2 regions of the Shewanella morhuae genome follow, and region 1 is predicted to be linked to the other one. Evidence: predicted binding sites of a transcription regulator. Region 1 holds the regulator's gene; the other holds the start of a gene.

Region 1 (5,370 bases):
TTAGCAAACAGTTGGTCTAAATATTCACGAAATACAGCGGTATAAAGCTTATTGCCATTAAAGCTACGACGAATAAAGAAGGCACCACCACGGCGGAACATAGGTCCAGCGGGCCAGAAGTTAAGGTTTATACCTGCGGCAATGTGCGGCGGCACCATACCTTGATAATATAAAATATAAGATAGCAGTAAGTAATCCATGTGGCTGCGATGGCAAGGCACATAGACAATCTCATGACCATCGTGGTGCAACTGGCGAACTTGCTCAGCACCTTTAATATTGATCCCACTATAAAGCTTGTTCCACAGCCAAGTTAAGAAGCGTTCGGCAATACGCACTAAACTATCGGAGTAATCAGCAGCTATTTCATCGAGATACTCAATAGCTGTCTCGCGCGCTTGCGTCTCAGAAATCTTTTTATTGGCCGCTTCTTCTTGAATCGCTTTACGTATTGATTCCGATTTTAATAACGAATGAAATAACGCTTGGCGATTAGGCAACACAGGTCCGGTCATCACTTTACGTTGGCGACGGAAATGCACCCGTGCTACTCGCGCTAACTTATGCGCAATCCCCATATCTGTGCCATGTTCGTCAGCCATATAACGCAGCGATACCGCATTAGAAAACTGTACGAAGTTATGTCGGCCTAAAAATAAAATCATCAGACACTTGCGTAGCCAAGTCGGGTTTTCCCGTTCAAATACGGCCGCCTTCATTGTGTCATCTTCTTTCCCTGGCGTTCGCCCCCAATACAAGCTGACAGGCACCAGTTGAATATCGAGCTCAGGATCTTGTTTATGTACGGCTAATAAGCGCATAAAACATTCGAGAAAAGGTTCGTTACCAGTGCGCTCACCAAACAATGGCTTACGCCCTTGAAGACAAACGACCCGCGGTGCAACAACACCGTTAGCAACTAGCGGCTCATAAGGGCTAGGTAGCCCGAGTTTAGCCGTTATTTCACTCAGAGCAGCAATGTCACTGAGTGATTCTGTTTTCATCACATAAGCAAGAGGTCTGGAGGCATCCAGATTCAGATCGGCAAAGGGATCCTGAGGCACCACAATAGTGTGCACTAAGTGTTTTTGGATCCAACGTAATGATTTTAACCAAAGAGAGTCATGTTTAGGCATTATTCTTATGCAATTAAGTACGTTCACTAGCCGGATAGAATACCAGACTATAGGGAATATTCGCTAATTCTCTCCGATATGGTTAAAAAATGGTTAATACTTGCACTGCAAACAATACTGTATATACTAACAGTAACTGTATAGAAAAACAGGAAAGACCATGAGACCTTTGACGCCACGCCAAGCTGAAATTTTAGAGTTAATTAAACGAAACATTGCCGATACTGGCATGCCACCTACTCGGGCAGAAATTGCTACTCGTTTAGGTTTTAAGAGTGCTAATGCGGCTGAAGAACATCTAAAAGCGTTGGCGAAAAAAGGCTGTATCGAGATTATACCTGGTACCTCACGAGGTATTCGTCTCACCGCTGAAGTCGAAGACTTAACTGAAACCGGCTTACCTCTTATAGGCCAAGTTGCTGCGGGCGAGCCTATTCTCGCCCAAGAACACGTAGAACAGTATTACCAGATCGACCCAAACATGTTCCATCCTACTGCCAACTTTTTACTACGAGTTAAAGGCGACAGTATGAAAAATATCGGTATTCTCGAAGGAGATTTACTGGCAGTTCATAAAGTACAACAAGCTAGAAATGGTCAAGTGGTTGTCGCTAGAGTCGACGACGATGTCACGGTTAAACGTTTCGAAAAAAAAGGTAATGTGGTCTATCTGCACGCCGAAAATGAAGACTACTCCCCAATAAAAGTGGATTTAGGCTTTCAAAGTTTAACAATTGAAGGACTCGCCGTCGGTGTGATCCGTAATGGAGATTGGCTATGAACAAACTACTTGGCAATGCCCCGCGTCATCCAGGCTTATGGCGCGATGAAGTTCGCGCTGCCGATTATGATTGGCAACACACGCCTATCGCCTGTATGCCCACAAAAACTCAAGGCCGCCAAGAACTCATTCACCTGAGCGCCCAACTCGCCCAACTAAGTCAGCAGGGCCGTTGGCTAGTGCTTATCAACCCACCCAGCATTGGCTATAAACAAATGCTCGCCAGCGCGGGGGTGCGTATGGATAGAGTATTACTCGTACACGCTAAAGATGATGTCGAAACATTGTGGGCGATGGAAAAGGCGCTAACGAGTGGAACGTCTAGTGCAGTGATTACTTGGACCCAATCATTAGATGCCCGCGATAATCGCCGCCTACAGATTGTGGCCAAAAGTGCTCGGGCTATGGGTATAGTGCTGGAAGATGTAAACAATCACTTACCTAACGATCTACACATTGAGCAAGGACGGCTCCTAGGTCAGCCATCTTTTTTTAGTGCAATACATTAAAATATTTATTTAATTTTTTAGCTTAAAAGCCGCCTCGCCTATGAATGTGAGGCTTTTTTTTGGCAATTTTTCATATAATTAGCTTAATTGGTGATCTTGATCAATATTTAAACAGCAAGTATGGTTGATTCAGTCGACGGTGATATAGCGTTGCCCTTGGCAAATCAATTGAACCGTTATTATTAGAAATAGAGAACAGATGTATTTCAGTCGTATGTGTAAACGTGGCTAATACCAGCAGTAACAATACTTAATTGGAAGTAACAGCCGCCAACACACATTGAAGTCAAAACAGCTTTTTTGGGAACTGAAGAGTTTGCATAGAGTTAAGACTTACTGTGTTGCTCTTCTTTGTAGTTGCTATTCGCAATTGGCAGAGGAGAAGTCTTGTGAAGCAATTGTTGTATTGTTTACTCGTGGTGTTATTCGCACCATCGTTGGCCGCCGCGGACATGCGGTTCAACATGACCCCTGGCGTGACCGAGATCAGTGGCAAGGTTTATCACTTGCACATGACTATCTTGTATATCTGCTGCGCAATTGGCCTTGTGGTCTTTAGCGTGATGATTTATGCCATCATCAATCACAGAAAATCTAAAGGCGCAGTCGCGTCTCACTTTCACGAAAGCACTAAAGTCGAAGTTGCTTGGACCGTACTACCCTTCATCATTTTGATCTTAATGGCGATTCCGGCAACAAAGACTTTAATTGCAATGGAAGACCCCAGCGACGCCGATCTGACAGTTAAAGTGACCGGTTCCCAGTGGAAATGGCATTACAGCTATTTTGATCAAGACATTGATTTTTACAGCATACTCGCAACCCCTAGAGCACAAATCGACGGTACAGAAGCCAAAGGTGAACACTACCTATTGGAAGTCGATAAACCGCTCGTCTTACCGATAAACCGCAAAATTCGCTTCTTGATGACATCTGAAGATGTGATCCATTCATGGTGGGTACCTGCTTTTGCTGTGAAAAAAGACGCTAACCCTGGATTTATTAATGAGTCTTGGACTCGCATAGACAAACCCGGTATTTACCGCGGTCAATGTGCCGAACTCTGCGGTAAAGATCATGGTTTTATGCCCATCGTAGTACAAGCCCTATCCGAAGCTGATTTTGAAGCATGGGTGACAGAGCAAAAGCAAGCGGCAGGCGCAGCAGCCGCAGCAGCAACAGCGGCGTTATCACAAACACTCAGTAAAGATGAGCTAATAACCCAAGGTGAGAAAGTTTACTTAGGACACTGCGCAGCCTGCCACCAACCTAATGGTGAAGGGCTACAAGGTGTATTCCCACACCTCAAAGGCAGCCCAATAGCCACTGGACCACTCAGCGGACACCTTGAAATCGTGCTCAACGGCAAAACAGGGACAGCTATGCAAGCTTTTAGTAAGCAATTATCTGCGCAAGAAATTGCCGCCGTAATTACCTACGAGCGTAATGCTTGGGGCAATAATACTGGCGATGCGGTACAAGCCAAAGACGTCAACGAGCACATGAACGGCAAGGTTGGTACGCCAGCATCTGCCGATACGGCACCTGCCAGTGCAACACCAAATCCGACTTCGATACCACAACCCGCAGCAGTCGATCCCGCAAGCCTGCCGACACTCAGTCATGACACCCTTATGGCCGAAGGTAAAACTGTTTACGCCACAATTTGTGCTGCTTGTCATCAATTGACGGGAATAGGAGTGCCACCCGCCTTTCCCGCACTTGCTGGCAGCGTTATTGCCACTGGGCCAGTTGCCAATCACATCGATATTGTGATGCACGGCAAAACAGGTACTGCTATGCAGGCATTTGGCAAACAACTTAGCCCACAGCAACTGGCTGCAGTCATTACTTATGAGCGTAATACTTGGGGCAACAATACCGGCGATACAGTGCAACCTGCTGATATCGCAAGCCATGGACAGTAGGGGATTATGATGAGCACAACGACTCAAGATCAAAACATAACCCATGATGACCACCATCATGATGCGCCAAAAGGCATCATGCGCTGGCTGTTAACCACCAACCACAAAGACATAGGCACTTTGTATTTATGGTTCAGCTTCATCATGTTTTTAACCGGTGGCGCTATGGCCATGGTAATCCGCGCTGAGCTATTTCAGCCCGGTTTACAATTAGTTGAACCCAATTTTTTCAACCAAATGACGACTGTTCATGGGTTGATTATGGTATTTGGCGCTGTAATGCCAGCTTTTACTGGGTTGGCGAACTGGCTGATCCCCATGATGATCGGTGCGCCAGACATGGCGTTACCTCGGATGAATAACTGGAGTTTTTGGATCTTACCCTTCGCTTTTACTATCTTGCTCAGCTCACTATTTATGGAAGGCGGCGGGCCTAACTTTGGTTGGACCTTCTACGCACCATTATCGACCACCTATAGCCCAGACAGTACAGCTCTATTTGTATTTTCCATCCATATCATGGGAATAAGCTCCATTATGGGCGCGATTAACGTGATTGTGACCATAGTAAACTTACGAGCTCCCGGTATGACATGGATGAAGCTACCCATGTTTGTCTGGACTTGGCTTATCACCGCATTTTTACTAATAGCGGTTATGCCAGTGCTCGCAGGTGCAGTGACTATGGTGCTAACCGATAAGTTTTTTGGTACAAGTTTTTTCGAGGCTGCAGGCGGCGGCGATCCAGTAATGTTTCAGCATATTTTCTGGTTCTTCGGCCACCCTGAAGTCTACATCATGATTTTGCCATCTTTTGGCATCATCTCCGCTATTGTTCCCGCCTTCAGTCGCAAGCCATTATTTGGTTACTCATCAATGGTTTATGCGACTGCCAGCATTGCTATTCTGTCATTCCTTGTGTGGGCACACCATATGTTCACCACAGGTATGCCTGTCTTTGCCGAATTATTCTTCATGTATTGCACTATGCTGATTTCGGTACCAACAGGTGTAAA
Region 2 (5,370 bases), on a different contig from region 1:
GCTATTTTGTCCTTGTCAGCATCACTCATAAAATAATGTCCACTTGCTCTTTAACCATTAGCGCTTGTTGCTTTTTAACTTCTAAGTTCCTAGACATTTGATTTTTCCCATTATTCTCAAAAATTGTAACCTATGACAGACGTTTTAGGTTTGTATACGTTGAATAAGGCCTGGATAAAGCAGCATAAAATCCTATTACGCTTTAATCATCGGAATATCGGACCAACGGGTGGTGTACTGCGGCGATAAAAACTGACGGCGCATAGTCCAATGCTGATCACTCCCCTGTGCAGCAATATACAACACATCACGGCCATAGCGATTATTCAGACTATCAAAGATTTTCATTAAGTTAGGATCGCTCTTTGGCGCATTAAATAAGTCATATTGCACTGACGTTTTAGGGCAAAGATCAATCAGGCCTACACCAATTCGGTAATAGCGCACACCTGGGCGATAAAGGTTTGATAGCTCGCTGCTAACCGCGGCGCACAGTTCACGACTGTCATCAGTGGCACAAGTAAACTGAACAAGCCTTTTAAAATACACAGGCTGTGGATCATGTGGCGAGTTGGCGGCAAACACGACCATTGCTTTACACAATGAGCCTTGTTCTCGAACCTTCGCACCGGCAATTGCGGCATGCTTTGCTAACGCTTGGTGTAAATGTTCCCGGGTACATATTCGTTCGCCTAGGCTGCGGGTGGAAAATATTTGCTGCTTATCTGCTTTGGTGACATCCCACGTTTTACAGATCTGCCCATTGAGTTCTCGCACAGTTCGCTCTACATCGATGGAAAAATGTTGTCGCGCCACTTTCGGCGCCAGTTGTGCCAAATCATAGGCAGTATGCACACCCAGTAATCCCAGTTTGACCGTTAGTTTGCGGCCAATTCCCCAAACTTCATCAACTGGCATCGATTTTAAAATCTCAATACGCTGCGCATCATTATCAATAACGCAAACACCTTTATATTGAGCCAATTGTTTCGCGGCATGATTAGCCAACTTAGCCAAAGTTAATGTCTCACCAACCCCCACACACACCGGCAAACGGCACTCACGCCAAACTATTCGGCGCAGCTGAGCACAATGAGCCGTTAAGTCAGCAATTGCAGCACAGCCTTTAAACGACACAAAAGACTCATCGATGGAGTACACGTATTGCTCGGGTGCGAATCGCCCGATCACTTGCATCATTTTTGCAGAAAGATCTGCGTACAATTCATAATTAGATGAAAACACCTGCACATTATGTTGTCTGCACAAATGTTGCTGCTCAAAGTAAGGGACAAATTTTTTCACGCCAACGGACTTAGCCGCTCGATTGATTGCCACACAACAACCGTCGTTGTTGCTGAGTACAATCGCGGGAAGTCGGCGCAAGTCGGGTCTAAACACCATTTCGCACGACACATAAAATGAATTAGCATCAATCAGTCCGTACATGATTGACTCAGATATTGTTCAAGTAAGCTTGAATGCTCATGAAGTCGGATTGACTTGATGATCACCCCTTCAACCGAGAATGTATCGGCATCATCTATAGCAACGGACGTCATGTTTTGCAGTTGATCGATAGACACAAGTAAACGGCGTTTTTCATCGAGGAGCTTTACAGTAAATTCACCGTTATAACTCGCCACGACGATAGCCATGTTGCTACGTTGAGCGGCGCGGTCTATCACTAAAATGTCACCATGAAAAATGCCTACCCCCTCCATCGAACGGCCCGCTGCGCGGCCAAACCACGTAGAACTAGGATGCTCAACCAGCAGTTGATCAAGACTAAGGGGTAATTCTACGTAATCAGCCGCAGGGCTTGGAAACCCCGAAATTCCCGCACTCGCATTGCATGTGATGAGTTTCATATCACTAAACCACTGTATAAATAATCAGTAATAATAGCAGTAAAAAAATAAAAATCTAAAATTTCGATCCTGCTGCCGGTTCCTGACTTTTTTCGGTGGGTAATCACCGCGTTCTTTGCGGTGTTATCCACAAAAAATCAGGGTTCGGTGGCGAGTGGCTTTTCGCTTGAAATGGTAATAAGTGATGGAAAACCGGTAAACAATTTCTGACAGCCGCTTTTATTACATAAATCTGGTCAATACCCACAGATTATTGACCACTTGTTGCAGAATACTTGGTAATCTCATGCCAACTGTCTAGATCCACGGTGAACAACTCCTAGACAGCCAGCCCCCGCAAGGGGGCGTTCCATCTTTATAAACGCCAAGAGACGACAAAAGAAACAAATGACTATTAAGAGTGAATATCTTCGTGTCATTTTAATGGACATAATTGCGTTAGAGTATTGAATCTAGTTAATCTGTTTTGGATTAGACAAAGTACGAAAATTTATTTTAAAACCATAATCTCTTACGCCCTCTTTTGTCTTACCAAGTACAAGAACTGGCCCTAAGGCTCTCACAAATTTATGGAGACATGAGACTTTCTGACTGTTAGTTAAGCGTCGAAAAGAACACTGACCTCACTTTTTTGGTAGATTGAATGGTAAGCCTATATTATTAAAGGAATAAAATGAGTAGAAAACTAGCCTTTGTTACTTCTAAAGACGACGGTAATGTAGATTTTCATGTTGCAAAAGCTGCAATTAGTAAGGACGTTTCGAGAGTCTATGACGACAATAGTCATATATTAACTGATTTCTTATATCCTCTGTATCTAATACATAAGGTAGTGAGCTCAAATTATGAAGAACTTGATAATATTGTAGATCGTGCTCAACGAGAGTTGGACTTACAATCAAGCAAGCCATTAATTACCCTCGACCCATATGACCAAGCCATTGAATTGATGGTGGAGTTAAATCGATGCCTACTCAATATACTTACCTCACAAAGTTTATTTTTATTAAAAGCTAGGCAATTAGTTAAAGATCAATTCGGAGAAAATTCGGAAGAGTACCAAGAATTCGAATGCCTAAGAAAGCAACTGCACAAGGCAAGTGTTAGTTACAGGTTTTGTTATGAATTAAGGAACTATGCGCAGCATTACGGAATACCGTCTAATAAATTAGCTATCGATTATATTTCAGGTGAGCAACCTGTTTTAACTGTATCAATTGCAAAAAATAAGCTTCTTAAAGGGGGATATGAGTGGAAAACTCATGGCTTGGAGGCGCTTAATAGAATGGAAGACATGTTTGATTTAATGCCCCACATTAAAAATTATAGAGATGTAGCTAACAAGTTGTTTTTGCAACTATACAACTCCTGTGAAGATAAGCTAACTCAGTTTCACTCTATCGTAGCTGATATCAAGGAAAAAGCTCAAGCACCGCAGAAAGTGCGATTCTTCTTTGTCTGTAACTTTGATGATAATGATAGCCAAATAGACACGGAAGAAATTCCTTATACTTTCGCGAGAAAACTAGAAAACTACATATCAACCTTCAAAGACATGAGCACTACTTGCAATAAGTGATTGATTCATTTATTCAAAAATGATGTCGTGACCAACTGAATATAGCCACTGCCTTACCATAATATTGCATATGCTAGCTTGTGAACCAGACTAGGCAAAGCCTGCAGTAGAGTGATTAAATGGCTCACTTTTGACAGAAACTTGTTAGAAGTTCAACTTTGGTAGTGAGTTTCGGATAACAATTTTGATGGATTAACTTTTACTTATGGGACTGCGTAGCAGTCACGTTTGCCTTTATTTGCTCAAAAAACTCTTTCAATACCGTTTTGGTACCAATTTTTTTCCAGCTATCAGCATCAAAATTTGGACACCAATCACAACCTAGGTCAACAGCTTTAGCTTGAATTTGATCTTCTGGACAAGAAGGATGATCACATTGAAACCTAAATCTATGGAATATATGTTTACAAGGAAATGCATACCGGTCTATTTCTATTTCTTGCTTAATAGTTGGCGTCTCTGTGATTTTTATTACAAATGCGATACCACCAATTTTTTCAATTTCGGTATTAAATGGATCATCAATGACGGTTTGGCAATGAGCTTTATAATCCCTACAAGATTGTGATTTCAGGTAGCAATTCAGAACTTCAACAATATGATAACTTGATGGAATTAATTTTCCTTGTGAGAAAATTTGGACTCCTTTCCAAGAAGCTGCATAGTCTAAAAATGCGATTGCCCTTGCTGCATCTACCTGATTGCCACCAAAACAAACGCTATATGTTGTTTTTCCTGACACTGTGGTCTCTACGAATTTTTCTGCTCCTTGAGCAATGTTCAGTGCTAAAGGAAAGTTTTTCGAATTACTTTTAGAAAATACAATTACTAACAAGGATGAAAATGACGCTGAAAACGGATCTATTTGCTGTTTTTTCATCAATAAGTTATCACTCGACATTTTCATATCTCCTTGTAAAAAATAACGACACACTAAGGTATGACGCAATGCTTACCATACTACGAAGCGAATCTGGCAAGCGTTTCGGAATAGCTCTTAAACGCATTTTATTCTTGATGCTCATGCCCAAAGCCAATTCTATGCCAGGCTTCTTTAAAATTTGAAGAGTCATATGATGTTGGCTGCAACCAATATGAAACAATCCCATTTTTCTCGCCACGATGAGCTAAGTTTCTAATTTCCTCAGGAAACATTACAAAAACATTTGGTTCCTTACCAACATTGTTTATTATTAGCCAAAAATCTCCCATAATTTTTTCAAGAGAATTTCCTAGTGGTACTGGATTTCTTTTGGTAAGTGATTTGACCTGAACTCCAATAAATTTGGTACCTGATTTGTTGTAAGCAATAATGTCTATGCCTCTAGCATTTCTTGCTGTTGGCATAACATTCCAACCCATGCAAGAAAGCTTATAGCACGCGTAATACATTCCTATATTTCCAGTTACCTGAGTTTCTAGCTTCATTATTATTGCCTTACATTTCATTAGTGCGAATGCGAGTTGGCTCACAACAAACTAAAAAGGTTAGCTTCTGCATATGAACCAAACGAGGTAAATCTGATTCATCTACTCATTTTTGGACAGGAATGAGTTATCGGCCTTACTAAATTAACTATCGATGGATTACTTCAAGTATGGGGAAATATACAAAGCAAAAAAACAAGACTTTCTATACATTAACCTAGACTTTGAAATACTTGTCCTCCTGAGATAGCTCTAGAACTATATAATTTTTGTACTTCTCATAATCATTATCTTCGAGTTGACTCACCAACATCGATACGACCTGCTGGCCAGACAGTTTTATCGACTCATCGAACAATTGACGTATATGCTTAATGTCAACTTCGTCTATAGAGTCGTGTACAACAAACGTTGGTCTTTTAAGACCAAGTGAATCAACTGTTTTTATATAGGACAAGTCAAAAGTGATTACTTCAAGACGTTTCAATCCTC

The links. The regulator LexA, encoded in region 1, represses DNA repair genes until DNA is damaged. The targets are predictions, from matches to a motif close to TACTGTATNNNNATACAGTA.
Region 2: a site for LexA is predicted at 1,882-1,901, ahead of C9I43_RS00480 (S24 family peptidase). Genes of this name have one in related genera too.

What each region holds. Positions count from the first base shown of each region.
Region 1 covers NZ_PYSG01000003.1:586,197-591,566, reverse strand. The annotation lists gene plsB (glycerol-3-phosphate 1-O-acyltransferase PlsB) at 1-1,136, opposite strand, end outside; gene lexA (transcriptional repressor LexA) at 1,297-1,917, shown strand; gene C9I43_RS17210 (cell division inhibitor SulA) at 1,914-2,426, shown strand; gene coxB (cytochrome c oxidase subunit II) at 2,816-4,354, shown strand; gene ctaD (cytochrome c oxidase subunit I) at 4,364-5,370, shown strand, end outside.
Region 2 covers NZ_CM009684.1:93,368-98,737, forward strand. The annotation lists gene C9I43_RS00475 (Y-family DNA polymerase) at 196-1,449, opposite strand; gene C9I43_RS00480 (S24 family peptidase) at 1,437-1,871, opposite strand; gene C9I43_RS00485 (hypothetical protein) at 2,545-3,450, shown strand; gene C9I43_RS00490 (hypothetical protein) at 3,650-4,351, opposite strand; gene C9I43_RS00495 (hypothetical protein) at 4,459-4,878, opposite strand; gene C9I43_RS00500 (DUF2326 domain-containing protein) at 5,096-5,370, opposite strand, start outside.